Regions from separate parts of the Lelliottia sp. EB106-05-01-XG201 genome, predicted to be linked through region 2. Evidence: predicted binding sites of a transcription regulator. Region 2 holds the regulator's gene; each other region holds the start of a gene.
The links. Region 2 encodes sigma-54, which starts transcription at its own class of promoters, with help from an activator protein. Its sites were predicted from a motif close to GTTGGCACANNTTTCGCTNT; they were not measured.

Region 1 (5,896 bases), 630 kb from region 2:
AATGCACCAGCGGGATCGATCCCGCCAGGGGGTCGTTAACAAAAACATAACGTGACTAAGTGTGGCACAAATCACTTATATATGCCTGGATTCCACCGATTATTCAGATTATTGCACCCATCGGACCACTTTCCTTTTTACGTTATAATGACTCTATCTTTCGCTGTGGCGCTTTATTGAGGACGACTATGAGTCAAGCACTGAACAATCTGCTGACATTACTGAATCTGGAAAAAATCGAAGAGGGACTCTTCCGCGGACAGAGCGAAGACCTCGGCTTACGCCAGGTTTTCGGCGGTCAGGTGGTCGGCCAGGCGCTGTATGCCGCCAAAGAGACCGTGCCCGCAGACCGTCTGGTGCATTCGTTTCACAGCTATTTCTTACGCCCTGGCGACAGCGCGAAACCCATTATCTATGACGTCGAAGTACTGCGCGACGGCAACAGCTTTAGCGCCCGTCGCGTGGCGGCCATTCAGAACGGAAAGCCGATTTTTTATATGACGGCCTCGTTCCAGGCACCGGAAAGCGGGTATGAGCATCAAAAAACGATGCCGCCAGCCCCGGCACCGGACGATCTGAAATCCGAAACCGATATCGCCCGCGCGCTGGCGCATCTGTTGCCGCCGCAGGTGAAAGAAAAATTCCTGTGCGATAAGCCGCTGGAGATCCGCCCGGTCGAGTTCCATAACCCGATGAAGGGTCACATCGCCGAGCCAAAACGTCAGGTGTGGATCCGTGCCAACGGTACGATGCCGCAGGATCTTCGCGTCCATCAGTATCTGCTGGGCTACGCGTCTGATTTCAACTTCCTGCCGGTGGCTCTGCAGCCCCATGGCGTCGGCTTCCTTGAAAAAGGGATGCAGGTCGCGACCATCGATCATTCCATGTGGTTCCACCGCCCGTTCGATATGAACGAGTGGCTGCTGTACAGCGTGGAAAGCACCTCGGCGTCGAGCGCACGCGGGTTTGTGCGCGGGGAGTTTTATACTCAGGATGGCGTATTGGTGGCGTCGACCGTGCAGGAAGGGGTGATGCGCAATCGGGGGTGATTTGTGCGGCCTGATGCCCTCACCCCGGCCCTCTCCCACGGGAGAGGGAGAAAATACTAAAATGGCAACTTTCGTTGTAATACCAGTCAGTTAAGCAAAATAATGAATTTGAATTCATTATTTTGCTTGCTCCAGGACCTTTATGGCATCCGTGGAATTGTTCCGTTCACTTTCGTTCTTCTGCTTCCGGTCCATCTCTCTGCGGTGAACGTGCCAGGGTGGCTCAATCGCCACCACCCTGGCAACCCCGGCTCCCGGCAAAGAAAATCGCCGCTTCGCGGTGCCTTCGTCTTATTCCTTCCGGCTGACGGGGACGGGCGCAGGTAACATCCCTGTAAGTCGCGCCCTCGACGCACATCCCTGTGCGTCGCCCCTGCCTCCAGTCAACGCCTCAGCGATTTTCAGCCGGACTCACGATCCCTCCACCTTCACGGCAGCCTGAAAGTGGCACCGGTGTTGGGTCCCCGCAGAAATCGGCGAACCGGAGGCCGGATGACAAGGGCTGGACGCCAGGGATGGCGGCCAGAGGCGAAACGAGACAGGACAAAATTGCCGGGAGCAATTTTGAACAGCGCTTGCGCTGGCCCCGAAGGGGCGAGTCCCATGGATGGGACGAGTAATCACGAGTCGAGCCGACCGCGGGCAGATAGCCGGGAGGTGAGCGCAGTGCGCAGCACCGATTTCATGGCGGGGCGCGGGGATTGCAAAGGGGGCCGCGTAGCCCCCTTTGCACGTTCACAGGTTGTGAAGCGATTATATTCTGCTGAACATAAGGTGAACGGAACAACCTCAGGTGCTTAACTGGCCAGCATTACAACTCTCGTTGCCGTTTTGCTTTTACCTTAGGCGTTATACGCATTCTCGCCGTGGCTGTTCACATCCAGACCTTCGCGCTCCTGCTCTTCCGGAACGCGCAGGCCCACGGTCAGGTCCGCCAGTTTGTAGCCGATGAAGGCCACGACACCCGACCAGACGATGGTGAGGCCGATGCTTTCCAGCTGAACCAGCAGCTGATGACCCATGGTCACGCCTTCTGCATAGCCCACACCGCCGAGCGACGTGGCCGCGAAGATACCGGTCATGATGCAGCCCACGATCCCGCACACGCCGTGGACACCGAACACATCGCAAGGGTCATCCACGCGCAGAATACGTTTCAGCGCCGTGACGCCCCACAGACCCGCCAGACCGGAGACGAGACCAATCAGCAGCGCGCCGCCCACACCGACGTAACCGCACGCTGGGGTGATGCCAACCAGACCGGCAATCGCGCCGGAACAGGCACCCAGCAGAGAAGGCTTACCGCGTACCACCCACTCACCAAACACCCAGGAGAGGATTGCGCCAGCGGTCGCCACCACGGTGTTCACAAAGGCCAGCGCAGCGATTTCGTTAGCCGCACTCGCGGAACCGGCGTTGAAGCCGAACCAGCCAAAGTAAAGGATTGCCGTACCGGTGAAGACCATCGGCAGGTTGTGCGGTTTGAACGCCTCTTTACCAAAGCCCACGCGTTTGCCAATCAGGTATGCCCCGACCAGGCCCGCGACAGCGGCGTTAATATGCACCACAGTACCGCCCGCGAAGTCCAGCGCGCCGTGTGACGCCAGCAGACCGCCGCCCCAGACCATGTGCGCGATGGGCACATAGGAGAGCGTCAGCCACACCACCACGAAAATCAGCACCGCGGAGAAGCGAATACGTTCCGCCAGCGCACCGACAATCAGGCCGACGGTAATACAGGCGAACGAGCCCTGGAACGCGACGTGAATGTACTGATAGAAGCTGCCCATCAGCGCGGTCAGCTGAATATTTTTCAGCATCGCCCAGTTAAAGTTGCCGAAGAAGGCGTTGCCCTCGCCGAAGGCCAGCGAGTAGCCATACACCACCCACAGGACGCAGACCAGCGCGAAGGTCACCGCGACCTGCGTCAGCATGGACAGCACGTTCTTACCGCGAATCAGGCCGCCGTAAAACAGCGCGATGCCCGGAATGGTCATGAACAGCACCAGCGCGGTGCAGATCATCATAAAGGCGTTGTCTGCTTTGTCGGCCACCGCAGGAGCCGCCATCGCCAGGCCCGGCAGCAGTGCCAGAGACCCCAGAGCTATTTTGATTGTTGATGTCTTCATTTTCTCGATCCCTATCACTGTGTGCCAGGAGTTACTTACAGTGCCGCTTCGTCAGATTCGCCCGTACGGATGCGAATGACGCGCTGCAATTCGGCAACGAAAATTTTGCCGTCGCCAATTTTTCCGGTGTAAGCCGCTTTGCTCACGACATCGATCACCTCGTCGAGCTGGTCGTCAGCGATAGCCACATCAATCTTCACTTTCGGCAGGAAGTTGACACTGTATTCGGCCCCGCGATACAGCTCCGCATGGCCCTTCTGACGCCCAAAGCCTTTGACTTCGGTAACCGTCAGTCCCTGAATCCCCATTGAAGACAGTGCTTCACGAACGTCTTCGAGTTTGAATGGTTTAATGACAACCGTAACCAGCTTCATAGTTCCTCTCCAGTCAGAATTCATAATGGCCCGCGTTTACAACAGAGGTATTGCAAGGGATGTGCCAGAGTTTAAAACCGGCAGGAAATCAGGCGGGAAAGGCAGAAAATGGCGATTGAGCAGAAATGGATAAAAAAAACGCACCATGACAGTGCAGGGTGCGTTTCATTTTTGCACCAACAGAAATCCCTGTTAGCGGCTTGCGGTATTTTGGTGCATCAGGCGCTGAGGGACTCCTCTTCGCGCGTACTGGCGGCCAGCTCTTCCCCGGCCAGCTGCAGCTGATACATCTGCCAGTAGCGACCTTTCGCTTCCAGCAGCTCACGGTGCGTGCCGCGCTCGACGGCCTGCCCACGATGCAGCACCAGGATGGTATCGGCCTCGACGATTGTCGACAGGCGGTGAGCGATCACCACCAGCGTCGTGTGCTCGCGCACCTCCGCCAGCGCTTGCTGGATGGCCTGCTCCGTGCCGGAGTCAATGCTGGCCGTGGCTTCATCAAGGATCAGCACCTGCGGCGTTTCAATCAGCACGCGCGCCAGCGCCAGCAGCTGCTTCTGCCCGACGGAGAGATTGTTCCCCTGCTCGCCGAGTTTGGTGTAGATCCCGTCGCTCATTTCACGCGCCAGTTCCGCGAGCTGGACTTTCTCCAGCACGTCCCAGACCTGCGCCTCGCTGAACGGACGGCCCAGCGTGACGTTGGCAAAGAAAGAGTCAGCCATCACCACCGGATCCTGCTGGACCATCGCAACCCCTTTGCGCAGCACGCCGTGGCTCAGAGTCGAGAGCGGACGCCCGTCGAGGCGGATTTCGCCCTGCGTCAGCGGGTAGTAACCCATCAGCAGGCTGGCGAGGGTACTTTTCCCGCTCCCCGTGTGCCCGACCAGGGCGACAAAACTGCGCGACGGAATATCAAGATCAATATCCTGCAGCACCAGGCGATCTTCGCGATAGGCAAAGGAGACATGATCGATCGCGATAGACCCGCTCTGCAGTTCACGCTCATCGTTGCCGTAGGTCTGGCGCGGTCTGTCCATCAGCTCGAAGACGCGCTCGCCGGCGACCACCGCCTGTTGCAGCATCGACTGCTGGGTCGTCAGTTCGATCAGCGGCTCGTTCAGACGCCCGAGGTAGCTGATAAACGCATACAACACGCCCACTTCCATCGTGCCGCCCGAGCCGAAACCAAACAGCATCAACAGACCGCACAGCACCAGCGCCGAGAACAGGCTCAGCAGCGGACGCAGCAGGAAGCCATCCAGACGCAGGGTTTGCATGCGCGCCATATAGTGCGAGCGGCTTGCCTCGCCCATGCGTTCACCAAACCGTGCCTGCTGGCGGAACTGCTGGATAACGCTCATGCCGTTGATGACTTCGTTAAAGCCGTCGTTGATATCCGCCAGATAACCGCGGACCCGACGCACAATCGGCGTGCTGTAGCGCTGGTAAATGATCATCACGATCATCACCGCCGGGAAGATGGTGATCGCCACCAGCGCCATCCGCCAGTCGAGGCTGAACATCGCCACCAGCATCGCGCCGACCAGTGCGGCACTGCGCAGCACCGTCGCCACCACGGTGACGTACAGATCGCGGATCACTTCCGTATCGTTGGTGACGCGAGAGATCACCTGACCGACAGGCTGGGTATCAAACTCGCTCAACGGCTGACGCAGAGCGGCATCCATCACGTCGGTGCGCAGCTGCTGCACCACGCCGACCGCCGCCTGGTTAAACAGCAGCGACTGAGCGTAATGCAGGGACGCCGCCAGCAGCTGAAGCCCGACATAGGCCGCGCCCAGCCCGGCCACCAGGCCGAGCGGCAGATAGCTTTTCGCCACCATGTTGTCGATGAAATAGCTGATGAGCAGCGGGCCACTGACTTCCGCGATCGCCGCCACCCACAGCATCACCACCGCAATCGAGAGCGGTTTGCGCCACGGCGAACCGTAGGCCAGCAGGCGTTTCAGGGTCGGCCACAGCTGGGTAAACTTACGCATGGGTGGCCTCCTCGTTCAGGTCCGGCGCGTCATCCAGCGCCGCCTCCAGCTGTTGATAGCGATACATGTCGCGATACCACCCGGACTGTTCCGCCAGCTGGTCGTGATGCCCGCGCTGGGCCACATGCCCGTGCTGCATCACCAGAATTTCATTCGCTTCCGTCAGGGCCGATAGACGGTGAGCGCTGATAATGACCGTGCGTCCCTCGCCCCACTGGCGCAGGTTGTGCAGGATCTGATGCTCGGTGCGCCCGTCGACGGCGGAGAGCGCATCGTCAAGGATCAGGATTTCGGCGTTCAGCAGCAGCGCGCGTGCAATGGAGATGCGCTGTTTCTGTCCGCCA
Region 2 (5,896 bases):
GGTCCGCCAGCGTCCGCGCCAGGTCAGGCAGCAGCACCACCGGAAGGTTGTCGACGCAGTAAAATCCCATATCTTCAAGGGCGCGCAAGGCCACGGATTTCCCCGAGCCTGAACGACCGCTGACGATCATCAGCACCATGTTCCGTTTCTCCTCACGACTGCAGATGTGAAGGCCATCTCCTGGTTACGCATCATCCTGATTGCCTTCCGCTTCGGTGATAATTTGGTACAGCTCTTCATCACTTTGGGCTGCGCGCAGACGGCGGCAAATGGTTTTATCCGCCAGACGTTTTGCCACCAGCGAAAGCGTATGCAGATGGGTTTTCGTCTGGTCAGCAGGCACCAGGAGAGCGAAAAGCAAATCCACCGGCTGGTTATCAATCGCATCAAAAGCGATCGGCGTTTCAAGCTGCACAAAAACGCCGACGGCGCGTAGTGTGTCTTCTTCCAGTTTGCCATGTGGAATGGCAATGCCATTGCCGATGCCGGTACTGCCCATTTTTTCACGGGTCAGAATGGCCTCGAACACCACCTGAGGTGGCAGGCTTAACTGTTTAGCGGCCAGTTCACTGATGATCTCCAGAGCGCGTTTTTTGCTCTGGCAGTGAACGCCACTGCGGGTACATTCCTGGTTAAGGACATGACTCAATTGAAGCGAGGAATCGTTGTTCATCATAATTTCACCTAAGCGCTAACTGTACAAATGGCCTGTTGTGTTTCACAACAGGCCGCCCTGCACCCGTTAACTGCCCGGACAATTAGTGTTGTTTCAGTTTATCTTTATGTTTATTAAGCTGTCGTGCCAGCTTGTCAATCAAGCCGTCGATAGCCGCATACATGTCTTGCCCTTCCGCACTGGCATGGATTTCGCCCCCGTTGATATGCAGGGTTGCGTCCGAGATATGAGTCACTTTCTCCACTTTTAACACAATGTAGACCTGGTTGATCCTCTCGAAATACTGCTCCAGCTTGGCGAATTTGGTATTCACAAAATCGCGCAGGGCTTCAGTGATCTCGACGTTGTGTCCTGTGATGTTGAGCTGCATAGTGTCTTCCTTATCGGTTGTGTCAAACCAGTTGTTTACGCTGGTTAGACGGCGGAATGGATAAAGACTCTCGATACTTCGCAACAGTACGACGTGCCACCATAATACCCTGATCGGACAGCATGGTGGTTAACTTACTGTCACTCAGTGGCTTCGCGGGGTTTTCCGCGGCGATCAACTTCTTCACCAGAGCACGAATGGCCGTCGACGAGGCTTCGCCGCCGCCCTCGGTATTCACATGGCTGGAGAAGAAATACTTAAGCTCAAAAATACCGCGCGGGCTGTGCAAATACTTCTGCGTGGTTACGCGCGAAATGGTCGATTCGTGCATCTCGACGGCCTGGGCGATATCCGCCAGCACCATCGGTTTCATAAACTCTTCGCCCTGATCGAAAAACGCCTGCTGCTGCTCGACGATACAACGACTCACCCGGAGCAAAGTATCATTTCGGCTCTCGAGGCTTTTAATCAGCCATCGCGCTTCCTGCAGATTGCTGCGGATGTATTGATTGTCGGAATCGTTGCGCACGCTGGTGCACATGGAGGCGTATTGCTGGTTGATCTGCAGGCGAGGAATGCTGTCGGAATTGAGTTCAACGGTCCAGCGGCCATTGTGTTTGCGCACCAGAACGTCAGGGATCACGTACTCAGGTTCGCCGGTCTGGATCGACTGTCCGGGGCGCGGATCGAGGGACTGAATCAGATTCACCGCCTCTTTCAGCACATCTTCTTTCAGACGCGTGACGCGCATCAGGGAGCGGAAGTCGTGATTCGCCAGCAGATCTAAATGCTCGCTGATGATCAGCCGCGCTTCGTCGATCCATGGCGTCTCTTTGGCGAACTGAGAGAGCTGGATCAACAGACAATCGCGGAGATCTTTCGCTGCGACACCGACCGGATCAAAGCGCTGGATGCGCTTGAGCACCGCTTCGATCTCATCGAGATCGATATCGCCGTTGCCGACGCTCTCCAGAATATCTTCCAGCGAGACGGTCAAATAGCCGGTGTCATCCACGGCATCGACAATGGAGGTGGCAATCGCGCGATCGGTTTCGGTGAACGGCGTGAGCTCCACCTGCCACATCAGGTAATCCTGCAGCGACTGGGTGGTTTCACCCTGATAGACGGGTAACTCGTCGTCCTGATAGTCTGCACGCGTACCAGAAGGTGTTCCGGCGGTGTAAATCTCATCCCAGCTGGCATCGAGCGGGAGCTCGTCGGGCATCTCTTTTTGTTCGAGTGCGTCTGCCGTATCAAGGGATTCGGTGTCCTGCTTTTCCTGGGTATCTACCTCGTCATGAAGATCGGTTTGCTCCAGCAGTGGATTGCTATCCAGCGCTTGCTGGAGTTCCTGCTGAAGTTCTAACGTGGACAGCTGCAACAGACGGATCGCCTGTTGTAGCTGTGGCGTCATCGCCAGTTGCTGGCTGAGCCTTAATTGCAAACCTTGCTTCATGTTCAGAGCGTTTTTCCCCGCTTTGGCGTGACTTAACCTCTACCCTATCAGAGTCTGAAGTCTTCCCCAAGGTACACGCGCTTCACATGCTCGTCTTCGAGGATCTCAAGTGGCGTGCCGTGGGCGATTAAATGGCCCTGGCTGACGATATAAGCGCGTTCACAAACCGCCAGCGTTTCACGTACGTTGTGGTCAGTAATGAGCACACCGAGGCCGCTGTCGCGCAGATGTTCGATAATTCGCTTGATGTCGATGACGGAGATCGGGTCAACGCCCGCAAAAGGTTCATCCAGCAGGATAAATTTCGGATTCGCTGCAAGGGCACGGGCGATTTCCACGCGGCGGCGTTCACCACCGGAGAGGGCCTGACCCAGACTGTCGCGCAGATGCTCGATGTGGAACTCTTCCATCAGCTCGTTGGCGCGATCCTGACGCTGTTCGGAGGTCAAATCATCACGGATTTGCAGAACTGCCATCAGGTTGTCGAAGACGCTCAGGCGGCGGAAAATTGACGCTTCCTGCGGCAGATAGCCAATCCCACGGCGCGCGCGGGCATGCAGCGGCAGCAGGCTGATGTCTTCATCATCAATGATGATGTTGCCCGCATCGCGCGGGACAATGCCGACGACCATGTAAAAGGTGGTGGTTTTGCCCGCACCGTTTGGGCCGAGCAGGCCCACGATTTCACCGGAGTTCACGGTCAGACTGACATCTTCCACGACGCGGCGGCCTTTATAGGCTTTGGCGAGGTTCTTTGCAGTTAATGTTGCCATAACGAATTAGTTACTCTTTTTCTGTGCCGGGGCCTGAGCTTTGTTCTTGTCCTGCAGCTGAGAAGGAACCAGAACGGTGGTGACGCGCTTACCTTTTTCGCTGAAAGCCTGCATTTTCTGCTCTTTCACGAGGTAAGTGATCTTATCGCCGGTGATGTTGCTATCCAGCTGTTCCAGATAGGCATTGCCGGTCAGGATGACGAGATCTTTCGCCAGCTCATAGTGCATATGAGACGCGCGGCCTTTTACCGGCTTGCCGTTATCCTGCATCTGATAGAAGGTGGCCGGATTGCCGTAGCCATCAATAATCTCCTTGCCCTGTTCGCCGCCCGGACGGGTGACAACCACTTTATCGGCGTTGATTTTGATCGTGCCCTGGGTCATGACCACGTTGCCGGTGAAGGTCACGACGTTACCCTGCATATCAAGCGACTGAGTGTCAGATTCGATATGAATCGGCTGCTCGGTGTCGCCCGTTACAGCAAGCGCGGGGAGGCTGGCGGCCAGCAGCGCGCTGGCAATGATAACTTTAAGGCTGAGTTTGTTTGTTTTGAATTTCATAGGAGGTTCTAACCTTTTCAATCAGCTCGGCGTTTTTGCTGCGTAAGTTCCCGCGCATTCTCAGACCGCTGGAATTAAATGTTGTGCCGTATAACGTCACCAGATCCTGCGACGTGACATCCTGGGTGACCAGGTTGATCTGGGCATTATCCGTAGTAATTTTGCGCAGTTGAGAATCTGGCGTCAGGGCGTTGACTTCAACATGACCATACAGATAAAGCATACGGTCATTCGTCAATTTTGCTCTGTCAGATTTAATCGACCACGTCGGAATTTTGTTGGTATCAAATGTGGTCATCACCGGTTGGGTAAACCACGAGATGCCATCATCGGAAAAATACTCTACGTGCTGCGCAATCAGGCGATAGTTGAGCGCCCCTTCAGGGCTATAAACCACCGTGTCGCTGTGATCGCTTTTATAGGTTGGTTCGCTGGTATTGACCACTTCATTCGGCGTATCGTCTTTATCAGCGAGATTCACGCCAATCAGAACCAGCACGGCCAGTGAAAGCAGAATGATAACCCAACGTCTGGTTTTACTCATATCGATTGCCCTTTGGCCTCATCAAGCTTGCCCTGTGCCAGCAATAACAGATCGCAGACTTCACGAACGGCACCGCGGCCGCCGTTGATCCGGGTGACATAATCCGCGCGCGGGATCAGCAGAGGATGCGCATCCGCCACAGCGATACTCAATCCCACTTCCGCCATCACCGGCCAGTCGATCAGATCATCTCCCACATAGGCGACGTTTTCAGGGGCGATGGCCAGTTTCGCCAGCAAATCCCGGAACGCGACCATCTTGTCGGATTGCCCCTGATACAAATGGGTAATGCCTAATGTTTCGCAGCGATCTTCTACCAGTTTAGCCTTACGTCCGGTGATGATAGCAACTTCGATGCCGGATGTGATCGCACAGCGAATTCCGTAGCCGTCGCGGACGTTAAAGGCCTTTAGCTCTTCGCCGTTATTGCCCATAAAAATCAAGCCATCGGACAGCACGCCATCGACGTCCAGAATCAGCAGACGGATTTTCTCCGCCTGCGCCATCATCTGGGTACTGACCGGGCCATAACAGGTTGCAAGGGATGCACCCGCATTACTCATTGTCTTATCCTTCATTACACTACGCCTGCGCGCAGAAGATCATGCATATGTACCACACCCAGCAGTTGGTCGCCATCGGCAACCATGGCTGAGGTAATATGACGGGACTGCATCAGGTTCAACACTTCGACCGCCAGCGTACCCGGACGCACCCGAATTCCGCCCGGTGTCATCACATCTTTGATGCCCAGCGTGCGTACGTCGACGCCCATATCAAACACGCGACGTAAATCCCCGTCGGTGAAGATCCCTTCGATCTTCATCAGGTCATCACAGATGACGGTCATGCCAAGATTTTTCCGGGTGATTTCCAGCAGCGCATCGCGCAGCGAGGCGTCTTTGCTGACGTGGGGAATTTCATCGCCCGTGTGCATAATATCATTCACGCGCAGCAGAAGTTTACGTCCCAGCGCGCCGCCCGGGTGAGAGAGGGCGAAATCTTCCGGGGTAAACCCGCGCGCTTCGAGCAGTGCGACGGCGAGGGCATCGCCCATCACCAGCGCCGCAGTGGTGCTGGAGGTTGGCGCCAGGCCGAGCGGGCAGGCCTCTTTCGGGACTTTCACGCACAGGTGAATGTCGGCTGCGCGCGCCATGCTGCTCTCCGGACGGCTGGTCATGCAAATAAGGGGAACGTGCAGACGCTTGAGCACCGGGATCAGTGCCAGAATTTCGTTGGATTCACCGGAGTTGGACAGGGCAATAACCACGTCCTGCGGTGTGACCATCCCGAGGTCACCGTGGGCGGCTTCACCCGGATGCACGAAGAATGATGATGTTCCGGTGCTGGCGAAGGTCGCGGCCATTTTACGGCCAATGTGGCCCGATTTGCCCATCCCCATCACCACGACTTTACCGGCGCAGGAGGCTATTCTCTCGCACGCATGGGTAAAATCCTGATTAATATATTGATCTAACTGCGCCAGACCTTCACGTTCAATCTCCAGAACTTGTTT
Region 3 (5,896 bases), 3.1 Mb from region 2:
CACTTCGGCGATGGCCTCTTGTGCCAGCCGGTTGCCCGCATCGGGAACCACGCGGCGATACTGATTTTCCACCGTACTCAGGGCTGCTATTTTCTGCTCAACCAGCATGTTCACGCCTTGTAGTAGATCAAGTGGTTCGAATCCAGCAACCACTAATGGGCGATGATAGTCGGCGGCGATAAAACCGTAGGCCCCGGTGCCAATCACCATGCTGACGTGACCCGGCGCCAGAAACGCATCGATGCCGTTGTCGGGCTCGTCCAGCAGGCTGCGCAGGGTGGGGATCAGCGTAATGTGCTGACAGAAAAAGAAAAAATTGGTGAGATTTTGCGCTTTGGCCTGCTGGAGGGTGATGGCCGTCGCGGGCATGGTGGTTTCAAACCCGAGGCCGAAAAAGACCACTTTGCGCGCCGGGTTCTCCGCCGCCAGCTTCAGGGCATCCATCGGCGAATAGACGATCCGCACATCCGCGCCGCGCGCGCGGGCCTGCATCAGCGAACCATTTTTCCCCGGCACGCGCATGGCGTCGCCAAAGGTGCAGAAAATCACCCCCGGCTGGCTGGCAATCTCAATGCAGCTGTCGATTCGGCCCATCGGCAGGACGCACACCGGGCAGCCGGGGCCGTGAATGAATTCAATGTTATCGGGCAAAAGCTGGTCGAGGCCGAATTTGAAAATGGCATGGGTGTGGCCGCCGCACACTTCCATGATGCGCAGCGGGCGCGCGGCGGTGTACTCCAGCAGCGAAGCGCGCGTTTTCAGATGCGCGATCAGCTGCATCACCTGTTCCGGGGCGCGATATTCATCAACGTAGCGCATGGTTTAACGCTCCTCGCCAAACAGCAGCGCGCCGACGTCCGGCTCGACTTCAAACATGTTTTGCAGCGCCGCGAGGGTGTCGCGGGCCTCGTCTTCGTTAATCACGCTCATGGCAAAACCGACGTGGACCAGCACCCACTGACCGAGGCGCGAGGCGCCATTTTCATCCACAACGCCCACCAGCGTGAGATCGACATCGCGCAGCACGCCGCAGACTTCGACTTTGGCCTGGTTGCCGTCGATGGCGCGAATCTGTCCTGGAACGCCTATGCACATCGCTCGTTCTCCAGCCAGCTCAGCCAGCTCTCCATGCCGTCGCCTTTGGTGGCGGAAACCATCAGGATTTCAATCTCCGGGTTTACTTCCCGGGCGCAGGCCAGGCACTTCTCGACGTCAAAATCGAGGTACGGCAGCAGATCGATTTTGTTGAGCAGCATCAGCGAGGCGGCGGCAAACATATGCGGGTATTTCAGCGGCTTGTCTTCCCCTTCGGTGACGGAGAGCACCGCCACTTTATGCCGTTCACCGAGGTCGAAACTGGCCGGGCAGACGAGGTTGCCCACGTTCTCGATAAACAGAATGCCCGTATCAGGAAGGGGCAGACGCGGCGCAGCGTCGGCAACCATCTGCGCATCCAGATGACACCCTTTGCCCGTATTCACCTGAATCGCCGGGGTGCCGGTTTCACGAATACGCGCGGCGTCATTCACGGTCTGCTGATCGCCTTCGATCACCGCGCACGGGACGCGCTGGTTCAGGCGTTTGAGGGTTTCCGTCAGCAGAGTGGTTTTGCCGGAGCCGGGGCTGGAAACCAGGTTCAGCACCAGCTGCTGGCGAGCGGCGAAACGCGCACGGTTGCGGGCGGCGAGCTGGTTATTTTTGTCCAGCACGTTGATCTCCACCTCCAGCATTTTGCGCTGGCTCATGCCCGGCGCGTGGGTGCCCGCTTCGCCGTGGCCGTAATGCAGGTCGCCTTCGTCCGATGGCTTCGGCGCAAAGCGCAGGCCGGTCAACGCTGATGCGTTGCGCGGGGCGGGAGAGAAGGGCGCGGAGCGAAACGCGGAGTGGGGGCGATGCTCGTCCCCTTCGATATACAGGTTGCCTTCGGCGCAACCGCAGGTACTACACATGATTTACTCCTGGTCTATTTCGAGGCGCTGGATCTGCAAGCCGTCGTCCGCGACGATCCTAAGCCCGGTGTTTTGACACTGCGGGCAGCTTCGCACTTTCGATGACAGCAGCGTGACGTACTGCTGGCAGGTCTCACACCAGCATTCGGCCTGCTGCTCTTCGAGATGCAGCTCGCAGCCTTCCGCCAGCGTGTCGCGGCACACCAGCTCAAAGCAAAAGGTCAGGGCGCTGGGTTCGACGCAGGAAAACGCCCCGACTTTCAGCCACACGCCGGTGACGCGTTTTGCGTGGTGCTGCTTCGCCTGCTGTTCGATAAGTTCCAGCGCGCGCTGGCAGAGGGTGATTTCGTGCATGACGCCTCCTGATGTTTTAGGCGTTAATGCAATAACGATGCCAGCTTAATTTGAGATAAGGCGTGACGATGTCGGCGCTGACGAAATGACACGTCGACACGCTGATGTTGACAGGGTAGATGATTTAAAATCGATAAATATCAGTAGGATAAAAACTGGCACAGAATCTGCTTAAGAGCCCTCATCTCCATTAACCGGATACCTGAGATGACTATTTGGGAACTTAGCGAAAAAGCGGATTACATCGCGCAACGCCATCAACAATTACAGGAGCAGTGGCACCTCTACTGCAACTCACTGGTACAGGGTATCACCCTGTCAAAAGCCCATCTGCACCACGCCATGAGCTGCGCGGCGCAGGAGGATCTGTGCTTCATCCTCTTTGGCCACTTCACGATTTACGTCACCCTGGCGGACAACTTCAACAGCCACGTCATCGAATACCACGTCGAAACCAAAGACGGCGAAAGAGAGCGAATTGCCCAGGCGCAGTTGATGACTGACGGCATGGTTGACGGCCACGTCAGCACCCGCGATCGCCACCAGGTGCTTGAACATTATCTGGAAAAGATCGCGCCGGTGTACGACGGCCTCTATGCGGCGGTAGAACACAATTTGCCGGTGAATCTGCGCGAACTGGTAAGCGAATCGCGCCCCGCCTGATGTTTGGGTGTCGAGATGTGTCGATATGGCACGTCGTCGTCAAAAATGACACTGTCCAGAGGACTACCCGGTGAACCGTTTTGTAATTGCTGACTCGACGGTCTGTATTGGCTGCCACACCTGTGAAGCGGCGTGTTCCGAAACACACCGCCTGCACGGGCTGCAGTCGATGCCGCGCCTGCGCGTTATGCGTAATGAAAAAGAGTCTGCCCCGCAGCTCTGCCATCAATGTGAGGATGCCCCCTGCGCGGGCGTCTGTCCTGTGAATGCCATCACCCGTATCGATGGCGCGGTGCAGCTGAACGAGAGCCTGTGTGTGAGCTGCAAGCTGTGCGGCATCGCCTGTCCGTTTGGCGCCATTGAATTTTCCGGCAGCCGTCCGCTGCATATTCCGGCCAACGCCAACTCGCCAAAAGCGCCGCCTGCGCCTCCCGCACCGGCCCGCGTCAGCAGCCTGCTCGACTGGGTGCCGGGCGTGCGCGCCGTGGCGGTGAAGTGCGATCTGTGCAGCTTTGACGAGCAAGGCCCGGCTTGCGTGCGCACCTGCCCGACCAAAGCGCTGATTCTGGTTAACATCCAGGATATTGCGCGGACCAGTAAACGCAAACGCGAGCTGACGGTAAACACCGATTTTGGCGATCTGTCGCTGTTTCAGGCGCAAAACGAGGGGGCGAAATGAACGCTGTGACTCTGATTAACAGCGCTGTGGCGTGGTTTGTGGCAGCCGCCGTGCTGTCGCTGCTCTTCTCGTTCCACAAAACTCTCAGCGGATGGACCGCCGGGATCGGTGGGGCAATCGGTAGCGCGATCGCCGCGCTGGCCGGGTTTATGGTGTTAACGCAGGGGATTCATGCACAAGGCCTGATGCCGCTCGTTCGCCACACCGTTCAGCTCACGCCGCTGAACGCTGTCTGGCTCATCACCTTTGGTCTGTGCGGCCTGTTTGTCAGTCTGTTCAACATTGACTGGCATCGTCACCCGCAGACCAAACCCAACGGTCTGCTGATCAATCTCCTGCTCGCCGCCGCCGTCTGCACGGTCGTCGCCAGCAATCTGGCGGCGCTGGTGGTGATGGCGGAAATCATGGCCCTGTGCGGCGTCTTCCTGACCGGCTGCAGCCCGTCCGGGAAACTGTGGTTTGCCCTCGGGCGGCTCGGTACCGTTCTGCTGGCGCTGACCTGCTGGCTGGTGTGGCAGCGCTACGGCACGCTGGATCTGGATCTCCTGAGCGCCCGCGCGCAGATATTGCCGTTCGGGGCGGATATCTGGCTGCCGGGCGTGGTCGGTTTTGGTCTGCTGGCGGGGATTATTCCGCTGCACGGCTGGGTGCCGCAGGCGCATGCCAATGCGTCCGCCCCCGCCGCGACGCTGTTCTCGACGGTAGTGATGAAAGCCGGTCTGTTCGGCATCCTCACCCTTTCCCTGATCGGTGGCCAGCCGCCGCTGTGGTGGGGCGTGGTGCTGCTCGTCGCCGGGATGATCACCGCGTTTGTCGGCGGCCTGTACGCCCTGATGGAGCACAACATCCAGCGTCTGCTGGCGTATCACACCCTGGAAAACATCGGCATCATCCTGCTTGGCTTGGGCGCGGGGCTGACCGGCCTGGCGCTGAACCATCCGGCGCTGATCGCCTGTGGCTTTATCGGCGGGCTGTATCACCTCGTTAACCACAGCCTGTTTAAAAGCACGCTGTTCCTCGGGGCGGGCAGCGTCTGGTTCCGCACCGGGCACCGCGATATCGAAAAGCTCGGCGGTATCGGCAAAAAAATGCCGCTGATTTCGCTCTCAATGCTGGTCGGTTTGATGGCGATGGCCGCCTTGCCGCCGCTCAACGGTTTTGCCGGTGAGTGGGTGATCTATCAGTCCTTCTTTGCTCTCGGCCAGAGCGACGTTTTTGTCGCCCGTCTGCTGGGGCCAATGCTGGCTGTCGGCCTGGCGATTACCGGCGCGCTGGCGGTGATGTGTATGGCGAAAGTCTACGGCGTCACCTTCCTCGGCGCGCCGCGCACCCGCGAGGCGGAAAACGCCCGCTGCGCGCCGGCCCTGATGACGGCGAGCGTAGTGCTGCTGGCTCTGTGCTGCATCGCAGGCGGGGTGGCTGCGCCGTGGCTGCTGCCGCTGCTGGGGAGTGCGGTTCCGCTGCCGCTCGCCACCGCGCACACCGCCGTTTCGCAACCGATGATGGCCCTGCTGCTGATCGCCGCGCCGCTTCTGCCGCTGGTGCTAATGATGTTCTTCAGACGCGACCGTCTGCCCGCCCGTTCACGCGGGACGGCATGGGCGTGCGGGTATGAACATGAGCAGTCGATGGTCATCACCGCACACGGTTTTGCGATGCCGGTGAAAGAGAACTTCGCCTTTGTGCTCAAACTGCGCCACGCCCTGAACCCGGTCAGGATGATCCCCGGCTGGCAAAGCGCGGCTGCGCCCACGCTGTTCCGCCGCCTCGCGCTGGTCGAGCTGGCGGTGCTGGTGGTGATTGTGATTTCACGAGGAGCCTGACATGAGTCTGTTACTGGCATTACTTCAGGCGCTGGTGTTATTCGCCGCTGCGCCACTGCTCTCGGGCATCACCCGCGTGGCCCGCGCTCGAATGCACAACCGTCGCGGTCCGGGCGTACTCCAGGAGTACCGCGATCTCTTCAAGCTGATGAGCCGTCAGAGTATCGCCCCGGACGCCTCCGGCTGGGTCTTCCGCCTGACGCCGTTCGTGATGGTCGGCGTGATGCTGACCATCGCCACCGCGCTGCCGGTGGTGACAGTCGCGTCGCCGCTGCCGGTGCTCGGTGATCTGATTACCCTGATCTACCTCTTCGCTATCGCGCGCTTTTTCTTTGCCATTGCCGGGCTGGATACGGGCAGTCCGTTTACCGGAATTGGTGCCAGCCGCGAAGCGATGCTCGGCGTGCTGGTCGAGCCGATCCTGCTGC

Region 1: the regulator sigma-54 is predicted to act here: its motif matches at 3,602-3,621, upstream of glnK (P-II family nitrogen regulator).
Region 3: the regulator sigma-54 is predicted to act here: its motif matches at 2,458-2,477, upstream of hycA (formate hydrogenlyase regulator HycA).

What each region holds. Positions count from the first base shown of each region.
Region 1 covers NZ_JBYTDV010000001.1:3,544,507-3,550,402, forward strand. The annotation lists gene tesB (acyl-CoA thioesterase II) at 189-1,049, shown strand; gene amtB (ammonium transporter AmtB) at 1,892-3,178, opposite strand; gene glnK (P-II family nitrogen regulator) at 3,214-3,552, opposite strand; gene AC3WS9_RS16665 (SmdB family multidrug efflux ABC transporter permease/ATP-binding protein) at 3,771-5,552, opposite strand; gene AC3WS9_RS16670 (SmdA family multidrug ABC transporter permease/ATP-binding protein) at 5,545-5,896, opposite strand, start outside.
Region 2 covers NZ_JBYTDV010000001.1:4,175,727-4,181,622, reverse strand. The annotation lists gene rapZ (RNase adapter RapZ) at 1-139, opposite strand, end outside; gene ptsN (PTS IIA-like nitrogen regulatory protein PtsN) at 185-676, opposite strand; gene hpf (ribosome hibernation promoting factor) at 759-1,046, opposite strand; gene rpoN (RNA polymerase factor sigma-54) at 1,069-2,502, opposite strand; gene lptB (LPS export ABC transporter ATP-binding protein) at 2,550-3,275, opposite strand; gene lptA (lipopolysaccharide ABC transporter substrate-binding protein LptA) at 3,282-3,836, opposite strand; gene lptC (LPS export ABC transporter periplasmic protein LptC) at 3,805-4,380, opposite strand; gene kdsC (3-deoxy-manno-octulosonate-8-phosphatase KdsC) at 4,377-4,943, opposite strand; gene kdsD (arabinose-5-phosphate isomerase KdsD) at 4,958-5,896, opposite strand, start outside.
Region 3 covers NZ_JBYTDV010000001.1:1,061,625-1,067,520, forward strand. The annotation lists gene hypD (hydrogenase formation protein HypD) at 1-819, opposite strand, end outside; gene AC3WS9_RS04990 (HypC/HybG/HupF family hydrogenase formation chaperone) at 823-1,095, opposite strand; gene hypB (hydrogenase nickel incorporation protein HypB) at 1,086-1,949, opposite strand; gene hypA (hydrogenase maturation nickel metallochaperone HypA) at 1,953-2,303, opposite strand; gene hycA (formate hydrogenlyase regulator HycA) at 2,511-2,966, shown strand; gene AC3WS9_RS05010 (4Fe-4S dicluster domain-containing protein) at 3,037-3,645, shown strand; gene hycC (formate hydrogenlyase subunit 3) at 3,642-5,468, shown strand; gene AC3WS9_RS05020 (respiratory chain complex I subunit 1 family protein) at 5,470-5,896, shown strand, end outside.